2 regions of the Pelagibius sp. CAU 1746 genome follow, and region 1 is predicted to be linked to the other one. Evidence: predicted binding sites of a transcription regulator. Region 1 holds the regulator's gene; the other holds the start of a gene.

Region 1 (4,978 bases):
CATCGCGCCGGACAAGGAAGAGCAGTTGGCGGCGCTCGCGGCCGGCGCCAAGGGCGCCGACCTGCTGCTCACCACGGGCGGCGCCTCGGTGGGCGAGCACGACCTGGTGCAGAAGGTGCTGGGCGAGCGGGGCCTGGAAATCGATTTCTGGAAGATCGCCATGCGCCCGGGCAAGCCGCTGATATTCGGCCAACTGGGCGGGACGCCGATGATCGGCCTGCCGGGCAACCCGGTCTCCGCCGTGGTCTGCTCCCTGCTCTACGCGCGCCCCGCGCTGAACGCCCTGCTGGGCCTTGATCTACCGCCCCATCCGCTGCAGCAGATGGTGCTGGGCGCCGATCTCGGACCCAACGACCGGCGCCAGGACTATCTGCGCGCCACCGTCGCCGAGAATGGCGACGGACGGCGGACGGTGACGCCCTACGGGCGCCAGGACTCCTCCATGCTGGCGCTGCTGGCGGCCGCGGACGGTCTCATCGTCCGGGCGCCCCACGCCCCCGCCGCTGCCAAGGGCGACCTGGTCGAGGTGCTGTCCTTTCCGGATATGGTTCCCGGTCTTTAGGCGCTGGCGTTTCCGTCAGGCCGCCGCTCGCCGCAGGGGCGGATGGCGGCACCTGACCGATTCCTGACATAGCCCTTGACCTCATATGAGAACTAAACTAGAACATGTGCCCAGGTTTTTGTTTTGTTCCATATTTTGTGTCGCTTCGAAGACGAATGACGACACCCTGGGGTGTATCGATCCATGCTCACCAAAAAGCAGCACGAACTCCTGCTCTTCATCCACCGCCACTTGCAGAAGCACGGGGTCTCGCCGTCCTTCGACGAAATGAAGGATGCCTTGGCCCTGAAGTCGAAGTCGGGCATCCACCGGCTGATCACCGGCCTGGAGGAGCGCGGCTTCATCCGCCGCCTGCCGCACCGGGCCCGGGCCGTGGAGGTGCTGCGATTGCCCAATGACATGGCCGGCGAGGCCGAGGAAGCGGCGGCGGAATCGGCGCCCCAGGGCGGCGACGCCCGCGGCGGCTTCGCCCCCAAGGTCATCCGGGGCGGGTTCTCCTCGTCGATCCCCGGCGCCCAGGCCGCCAACGACAGCGACGCGATCCAATTGCCGCTCTACGGCCGGATCGCCGCCGGCACGCCGATCGAGGCCTTGCGCGACTATTCGAACTACGTCGACGTGCCCTCCTCCATCATGGGCAGCGGTGAGCACTACGCCCTGGAGGTCGACGGCGATTCGATGGTCGACGCGGGCATCCTGGACGGCGACACGGTGATCATCGAGCGCTGCGAGAGTGCCGAGAACGGCACCATCGTGGTGGCTCTGGTCGACAACGAAGAGGCCACCTTGAAGCGGCTGCGCCGCAAGGGCGGCGCTATCGCCCTGGAGCCGGCCAACAAGAACTACGAAACCCGGATCTTTCCGCCCGAGCGCGTCGCCATCCAGGGCCGTCTCGTCGGCTTGCTAAGGCGCTACTAGGACTCCCGCCGATCTCTTCTGCGCCTATCTCTTCCGCCAGGTGTTGCGCGCCGGATAGGGCGACCAGGGCCGTGCGCCCTGCTGTCCGGCCACGGTCCTGACGACGGGGCCTCCCGGTCCCAGCCACACCGCCTGAGCGCCCTGGCGCCAGAGATCGAAGCGATCGATGACCACCAGCGGCCCGCGGCAGGGCTGGCGTCGCAGCGGCTCCAGGCTGACCAGGACCTCGGCCAGGCGGCAGTCGTCGGCCGCGCCGCGCGGGTCGCGCAGCACCGCCAGGGTCGAGCCCTTTTCGCGGTAGAGGCAGCCGAGGGGATCGCAGTTCAACCCGGCAGCGGTCCCTTCCCCGAGGCCCGGCCAGGCGAGGGTCTGGGTCGCGAAGGACTGCCGCGCCCAACTGTCGAGCACGAAGCGGCTGCCGCGCGGCCAGGCGACCCAGAGGGTTCCTTCCGGGTCGCGCAGGCCCGCTTGCCGGCCATCGCCGCTGACCAGCAGGCTCGGCGGCTCGAAGCTCAGCGGAGAGAGCGCCCCGGCGAGGACCAGCGCCAACCCCAAGCACCGCCACGGCCGCTGCCAGAGGCAGAGCCATAAGCCGCCCAAGACCGCCAGCCCCAAGCCCCAGTCGGGCATGGGCGGGACCTGCAGGCTGGCCGCCGGCCAGGCCGCGACCGTCCCGGCCAGGCCGAGCAGCAGTTGGATGCCCCAGCTCATGGGCACGAGGCCCAACGCTTCGCCGCCGAACGGCATGAGCAGCAGGGCCAGCACGGCCCATGGCATGATCCAGAAGGCGGTCAGCGGCACCGCCACCAGGTTCGCGAGGAGGCCGTAGAGCGCCAGGCGCTGGAAGTGAAAGGCGGCGAAGGGACCGGTGGCGAGGATGGCGATGACCGAAGTCGCGGCGACGCCGGCGAAGTAGGCGATCAGCTTTACACCCGGCCCCCGTGCCGCGCGACGGCGCGAGCGGCGTCCCTCCCAGGCTTCGTAGGCGGCGATGAGCGCCGTGACGGCGGCGAAGGACATCTGGAAGCTGGCCGACATGAGGCTCTCCGGTGCCGTGACGAGGATCACCGCGGCCGCCCAGGCAACCAGGCGCAGAGAGAGCGCACGGCGGTCCAGCAAGACCGCCAGAAGAACCACGGCAACCATGAGGAAGGCGCGTTGAGCCGGGATGCTGGTGCCCACCAGGTTCAGGTAGACGAAGGCCCCGGCCACGGCGGCCACCGCCGCCCACTTCTTGATCGGTTGATGCAGCGCCAAGCCGGGGACCAGGGCCAGCCCTGCGCGGAGAAAGAAGAACAGGCAGCCTGCCGCCAGGCCCATGTGAAGGCCGGAGATGGCCAGCAGATGGGCCAGGCCCGCTGCGCGCATGTCGGCGCGGACCGCCTCGCTGATGCCGCCGCGCTGTCCGGTGATCAACGCCACGGCGACCGCGCCGGCTTGTCCGTCGATCCGTGCGGCGATCCGCTCGGCGACGGTCTGGCGCAGCCCGGCCCACCAGCGCGCCCAGGCCGCGGACGCGCCGCTGCTCTGCGGCGGGGCCAGAATGTCCGCTTTGCCGTAGGCGAAGCCGATGCCGCCGAGGCGCTGGAACCAGGCCTGGCGCGCGAAGTCGAAGGCGCCCGGCAGGGCCGGCGGGCTCGGCGGCCTGAGGGATGCGCGCAGACGAAGGCGGCTGCCCGGCAGCGGCGCGGCTGCCATTCCGGCCACGGTGACGCGCAGTCTCGCCGGCAGGGCGTCCTCCGCCAGGCCCTGCATCGCGAGGGGCCTGAGGTGGAGGCGAAAGCCGCGTGTCCGTGGCTCGCTTGCCAGAACCTCCGCCGTCAACTCGGCCGGCCCCCAGGCGCGCTCCAGGACCGGCGCGGCGACGAGTTGCGTGCGCAGTTGGGCCAGGGCGAAACCGGCGGCCACGGCAAGCAACGCGAGGAGCGCGAGGGTGAGGCCCGGTGCCCGGCGGAGGCTCCAGGCGGTGAGGAGAAATGTCAGGACGGCAGCGGGGCCGAGCCAGGCGGGTGGTTCCGACGGACTCCAGAAGTAGGCGCCGATACCGGCGCCCAGCAGTACCGGCACCCAGAGCGGCCAGCGGCCGCGCTCGGCCAGCAGGTTGTCCCGGGCCCGCCCGGCCGGCCCTGGGATGTCGTGCGCTGCGGGTCGCTGCTGCCCGCTTTCCCCTGTGCCGGGCAGCGTCCGCATCGCCGGCTCTCCCGTCAAATTCGCCGTTAACCTTGGCGATTGTAATATCTGTGAATTACGCGCAAAAGAGGAATAGCGGCCGTTTGCCGAGGGTCTTCCGGCGTGGTAAACCGCGCCATCTCATTTCGGGCGGGGGGCAGCAGCTTCCCTGCCCTCACACCCCGTACCAGCTAGCGATAGAGTGATGACCACCGACACCAGTACCGTCGTGACGCGCTTTGCGCCCTCGCCCACCGGCTTCCTGCACATCGGCGGCGCCCGCACGGCGCTCTTCAACTGGCTCTTCGCCCGCCATTGCGGCGGCCAGTTCCGGCTGCGCATCGAAGACACCGATCGAAAACGCTCCACGCAGGAGGCCATCGACGCAATCCTCGACGGCCTGGACTGGTTGGGCCTCGATCATGACGGCGACGTCGTCTATCAGTTCTCCCGTGCCGAGCGGCACGCGGAACTGGCGCGCGAACTGCTGGCCAACGGCAGGGCCTATCACTGCTACTGCTCGCCGGAGGAGCTGGAGGAGATGCGCGCCACGGCCCGCGCCGAGGGGCGTCCCATGCGCTATGACGGGCGCTGGCGCGACCGTGATCCTTCCGAGGCGCCAGCCGGGATCGACCCGGTGGTGCGCCTGAAGATGCCCCAGGAAGGTGAATCGATGATCGCCGACCTGGTGCAGGGCGAGGTGACCGTGCGCAACGACCAGCTGGACGACATGATCCTGCTGCGCGCCGACGGCACCCCGACCTACATGCTCTCGGTGGTGGTCGACGACCACGACATGGGCGTCACCCACGTGATCCGCGGCGACGACCACCTGACCAATGCCTTCCGCCAGACGCAGCTCTACCGGGCCCTGGACTGGGAACCGCCGCTCTTCGCCCACATCCCGCTGATCCACGGCCCCGACGGCGCAAAGCTGTCCAAGCGCCACGGCGCCCTGGGGGTCGAGGCCTACAGGGACATGGGCTATCTTCCCGAAGCGCTGCGCAACTACCTGCTGCGCCTGGGCTGGGGCCACGGCGACGACGAGATCATTTCCACCGAGCAGGCGATCGAATGGTTCGACCTGGCGGGCGTCGGCAAGTCGGCGGCACGCTTCGACTTCGTGAAGCTGGAGAGCCTGAACGGCCACTATCTGCGCGAGGCCGCCTCGGGGCGTCTCGTGGAGCTGTTGGTGCCGCAGTTGGAGAAAACCCTGGGACGGCCGCTGTCTGAGCAGGCTCGGGCGCGCCTCGCGGCCGGTATGGATGGCCTCAAGGCGCGGGCGAAAAACCTTGTCGAACTTGCTGAAAATGCGATATTTTACGTCAT
Region 2 (4,978 bases), 630 kb from region 1:
ATTCCACCGAGCAGAAGAACCTGGAGCGCCAGTTCGCGCAGTCGCAGAAGATGCAGGCGGTCGGCCAGCTCGCAGGCGGTATCGCCCACGACTTCAACAACCTGCTGACGGCGATGATCGGCTTCTCCGACCTGCTGCTGCTGCGCCACCGCCCCGGCGACCAGTCCTTCGCCGACATCATGCAGATCAAGCAGAACGCCAACCGCGCCGCCAATCTGGTGCGCCAGCTTCTGGCCTTCTCGCGCCAGCAGACGCTTCAGCCGCGCCTCTTGAACCTGACCGACATCCTGGCCGAGCTGTCGCACCTGCTGCGCCGCCTGATCGGCGAGAACATCGAACTGAAGATGAGCCACGGCCGCGACCTGGGCATGATCAAGGCCGACCAGGGGCAGCTCGAGCAGGTCATCATCAACCTGGCGGTCAACGCCCGCGACGCCATGCCCGAAGGCGGCGTGCTGACCATCCGCACCGGCAACGAGAAGGTCGAGAAGCGGCGCAAGTCCAAGGACGAGTCCATGCCGCCGGGCAACTACACGGTCATCGAGGTGGTCGACAGCGGCATCGGCATTCCGCCGGAGAACCTGGACCGCATCTTCGATCCCTTCTTCTCGACCAAGGAGGTCGGCGCCGGCACCGGTCTCGGCCTTTCCACGGTCTATGGCATCGTCAAGCAGACCGGTGGCTACGTCTTCGTCGACAGCGTGGTGGGCGGCGGCACCACCTTCGCCATCTTCCTGCCGCAGGTGGCCGAGCAGGTGGTCGCCGCCACGCTGCAGGACGCCGAGGCGCAGGAGCGCCGCGACCTGACCGGGGCCGGCACCCTGCTGCTGGTCGAGGACGAGGACGCGGTGCGCGCCTTCTCCGCCCGCGCCCTGCGCAACAAGGGCTACAACGTGCTGGAGGCCAACTCCGGCGAGACGGCGCTGAAGATCCTGGAAGGCGAGGGCGACCCCATCGACCTGCTGGTCACCGACGTGGTCATGCCGCGCCTGGACGGGCCGAGCCTGGTCAAGGAGGTGCGCCAGACGCGCCCCGACCTGAAGGTCATCTTCATCTCCGGCTACGCCGAGGACAGCTTCAGGAAGCGCCTGGACGAGGAGACCGGCATCCACTTCCTGCCCAAGCCCTTCAGCCTCAAGCAGCTCGCCGGCAAGGTGAAGGAAGTGCTGGGCGAGTAGTTCCCGATTCCGTCTGGAAGAAGCCTCCACGGATCCCGCAGCGCAACAGGCCGCCGGTCTGAAAATTAGGGTAATTTGTCTCCAATTCTATCGAATGTTCTCATTTTGATCCGCTTTTCTCTTGCATCCATGAGAACAAACTTGGTACAAACTCACTTCATTGCAGACCTTCGACCCCTATGACATAAGGGAGTTTGGCCCATGGCTCAGAGCGCTTTGCGGTTGGTGGAGAAAGATACGGTGGACAAGAAAAAGGCGTTGGACGCGGCCCTGGGGCAGATCGAGCGGGCTTTCGGCAAGGGCTCGATCATGAAGCTCGGCGCCGACCAGGTGGTCGAGGCCGAAGTGATCTCGACCGGCTCTCTCGGCCTCGATATCGGCCTGGGCATCGGCGGTCTGCCGCGCGGGCGCGTCGTGGAGATCTACGGCCCGGAAAGCTCCGGCAAGACCACCCTGGCGCTTCACGTGGTGGCCGAGGCCCAGAAGGGCGGCGGCACCTGCGCCTTCGTCGATGCCGAGCACGCCCTCGACCCGATCTACGCCAACAAGCTGGGCGTCAATGTCGAGGAGCTGCTGATTTCCCAGCCCGATGCCGGAGAGCAGGCGCTGGAGATCGCCGACACCCTGGTGCGTTCCGGCGCCATCGACGTACTGGTGATCGACTCGGTCGCCGCTCTGGTGCCGCGCGCCGAGCTGGAAGGCGAGATGGGCGACTCCCTCCCGGGCCTTCATGCGCGCCTCATGAGCCAGGCGCTGCGCAAGCTGACCTCGTCGATTTCCAAGTCGCACACCCTGGTGATCTTCATCAACCAGATCCGCATGAAGATCGGCGTGATGTTCGGCAACCCGGAGACCACGACCGGCGGCAACGCGCTGAAGTTCTATTCCTCGGTGCGCCTCGACATCCGCCGCATCGGCGCCATCAAGGACCGCGACACGGTGGTCGGCAACCAGACCCGCGTGAAGGTGGTGAAGAACAAGATGGCGCCGCCCTTCCGGGTGGTGGAGTTCGACATCACCTACGGCGAGGGCATCTCCAAGACCGGCGAACTGCTGGACCTCGGTGTGCAGGCGAACATCGTCGACAAGGCCGGCGCCTGGTTCTCCTACGAGGGCCAGCGCATCGGCCAGGGCCGCGAGAACGCCAAGACCTTTCTCAAGGAAAACCCGGAGATCGCTCAGCAGATCGAGCAAAAAGTCCGGGCGAATGCCGGGCTGGTCTCGGCGGCGATGCTGGAGGGTCCGGAAGAGGAAGCCGAAGGCGCCGCCGGCGATGAGGCTGCCGAGGCCTCCTGAAGATCCGGCCCGGTCCCGCTCGGGGCGCGGCCGGTCCCGGCTGAGTGAGAAACGAAACGGGCCCCTGAAAAGGGGCCCGTTTTTCTATGCGCCGGGAGTTTTGCGGCGTCGGAAGCGGAGTTATTCCAGACTGCCGAAGCCTGCGGTGAAGCCCTTCAGAGAGATCGGCAGGTTGACCGGCTCTCCTCCGCTGGAACGCATCTGAACGGCGCCGCTGTTCCCCGCCTTGAAGGCGCTCACGATTTCCGCGGAGAGCGGCAGGAAGGCCCGGCAGCCCTGCTGGTGACAGAACTCGAAGGGCGTGCCGCCGACTTCCTTGCCATCGACGCCGACACGGATGCCATGGGCCAGCGGCACCCGCAGTTGGGTGTCGATGATGGCCAGGGATTGGTGCTCCGGCCCGAAGAAGCCGATAGTGATGGACAAGACCGGCTTCTGCGCATTCTGGACCACGACCTGCTGTACCAGGAAACAGACCTCCTGCTTGCCGGCCGGCGGCGGCGAGGCTTCCGGCGGCGGATCCGCCGTGCAGCGGCGCACCCAGTCGCCGAAGCGCTGTGGCTGCGAGGCCGCGCTGGGGACCGCCGGGCCGCTGCCGGCGGGGGCCTGGAGGGCCGGAGCCTGACCCTGGGGCGCTTGCCCCTGAGGTGCTTGACCCTGAGGCGCTTGACCTTGGGGCGCCGGCTGGTCGGGGATCTGAAGCTGCACCTGGGCGGCGGCCGGGCCCGCCAAGCCCATGCTCAGCGCCGCCGCCGCGGCAAGGCCTGCGGCGCGGCGATGGATTGGACGAGCCGGCAGGGCTGCCCGGATCGGGCGAATAAAAGCAGAGAGTAAAGGCATGAAGTGAAACTAACTCCTGAGGACGGGGCTTGGCCAGAGCATTGCTGTGTCCCTTGGTCTCGCGCCCCTGAAATAAGGGCCGGGGCCGGCGATTGCCAGGATAATCCTTGGGGCGGCGGGGCGGGCGCCGCGTGCGCCGGGGGGCCGCCGGCAGGCTGGCCTTTCGGTGGACAGCCCTCCTGGGGCGCGCTACAACGCTGCGCTTTCGCGCGCTTTGCCCGTCCGCTGCGATGAAAACTAGAAGGGTTCCAGCTTGCGATGCAAGCGCAGGGATAATATCTATTTGCTATGACGACCGGTAACGAAATCCGCTCCGCCTTTCTGGACTACTTCGCGCGCAACGGGCACGAGATCGTGGCGTCTTCGCCGCTGGTCCCGCGCAACGATCCGACTTTGCTGTTCACCAACGCCGGCATGGTCCAGTTCAAGAATGTTTTCACCGGCAACGAGACGCGTCCCTACGACCGCGCCACCACCTCGCAGAAGTGCGTGCGCGCCGGGGGTAAGCACAACGACCTGGAAAACGTCGGCTACACCGCGCGCCATCACACCTTCTTCGAGATGCTGGGGAACTTCTCCTTCGGCGACTACTTCAAGGACCTGGCCATCGAGTTGGCCTGGAACCTGGTCACCAAGGAGTACGGCCTGCCCAAGGACAAGCTGCTGGTCACGGTCTATTCCGAGGACGAGCAGGCAGCCAAGCTGTGGAAGCAGATCGCCGGCCTGCCTGACGACCGCATCATTCCCATTCCCACCTCCGACAACTTCTGGGCCATGGGGGACACCGGGCCCTGCGGACCCTGCTCGGAGATCTTCTTCGATCACGGCGAGCACATCCCCGGCGGGCCGCCGGGCAGTCCCGACGAGGACGGCGACCGCTTTATCGAGATCTGGAACCTGGTCTTCATGCAGTTCGAGCAGCAGGACAAGGACACCCGGGTCGAACTGCCGCGCCCCTCGATCGACACGGGCATGGGCCTGGAGCGTATCGCCGCGGTGCTGCAGGGCAAGCACGACAACTACGACACCGACCTGCTGCGCGCGATCATCGAGGCTTCCGCCGAGGCCGCCGGCCAGGCCGCCGACGGCGAGCACGCGGTCTCCCACCGGGTGATCGCCGACCATCTGCGCGCCAGCTCCTTCCTCATCGCCGACGGGGTGCTGCCCTCCAACGAAGGGCGCGGCTACGTGCTGCGCCGGATCATGCGCCGCGGCATGCGGCATGCCCACAAGCTGGGCTGCAAGGACCCGCTGCTGTGGCGTCTGGTGCCGACCCTGGTGGGCATGATGGGCTCTCACTTTCCGGAGCTGAACCGCGCCTCTGCCCTCATCACCGAGACCCTGAAGCTGGAGGAGAGCCGCTTCAAGGACACCCTCGACCGCGGTCTGAAGCTGTTGGAGGAGGAGACCGGCAAGCTGGGCGGCGGCCAGGCGCTCAACGGCGAGGTCGCCTTCAAGCTCTACGACACCTACGGCTTCCCCCTGGACCTCACCCAGGACATCCTGCGCGGCCAGGGCCGCAGCGTCGATACCGACGGCTTCGACGCGGCCATGGAGCGCCAGCGCGCGGCGGCGCGCAAGGCCTGGTCCGGTTCCGGCGAGGCGGCCACCGAGTCCCTCTGGTTCGAGTTGCGCGAGCGCCTGGGCGCCTCCGAGTTCCTGGG

What was found. The regulator LexA, encoded in region 1, represses DNA repair genes until DNA is damaged. The targets are predictions, from matches to a motif close to ATGTTCTANTTTGGTTC.
Region 2: the regulator LexA is predicted to act here: its motif matches at 1,273-1,289, upstream of recA (recombinase RecA).

The regions. Positions count from the first base shown of each region.
Region 1 is NZ_JBDOQT010000001.1:3,044,436-3,049,413, reverse strand. Features, by position in the region: gene glp (gephyrin-like molybdotransferase Glp) at 1-562, shown strand, start outside; gene lexA (transcriptional repressor LexA) at 746-1,480, shown strand; gene AAFN88_RS14525 (ComEC/Rec2 family competence protein) at 1,505-3,670, opposite strand; gene gltX (glutamate--tRNA ligase) at 3,855-4,978, shown strand, end outside.
Region 2 is NZ_JBDOQT010000001.1:2,415,009-2,419,986, forward strand. Features, by position in the region: gene AAFN88_RS11455 (ATP-binding protein) at 1-1,178, shown strand, start outside; gene recA (recombinase RecA) at 1,380-2,474, shown strand; gene AAFN88_RS11465 (invasion associated locus B family protein) at 2,595-3,212, opposite strand; gene alaS (alanine--tRNA ligase) at 3,603-4,978, shown strand, end outside.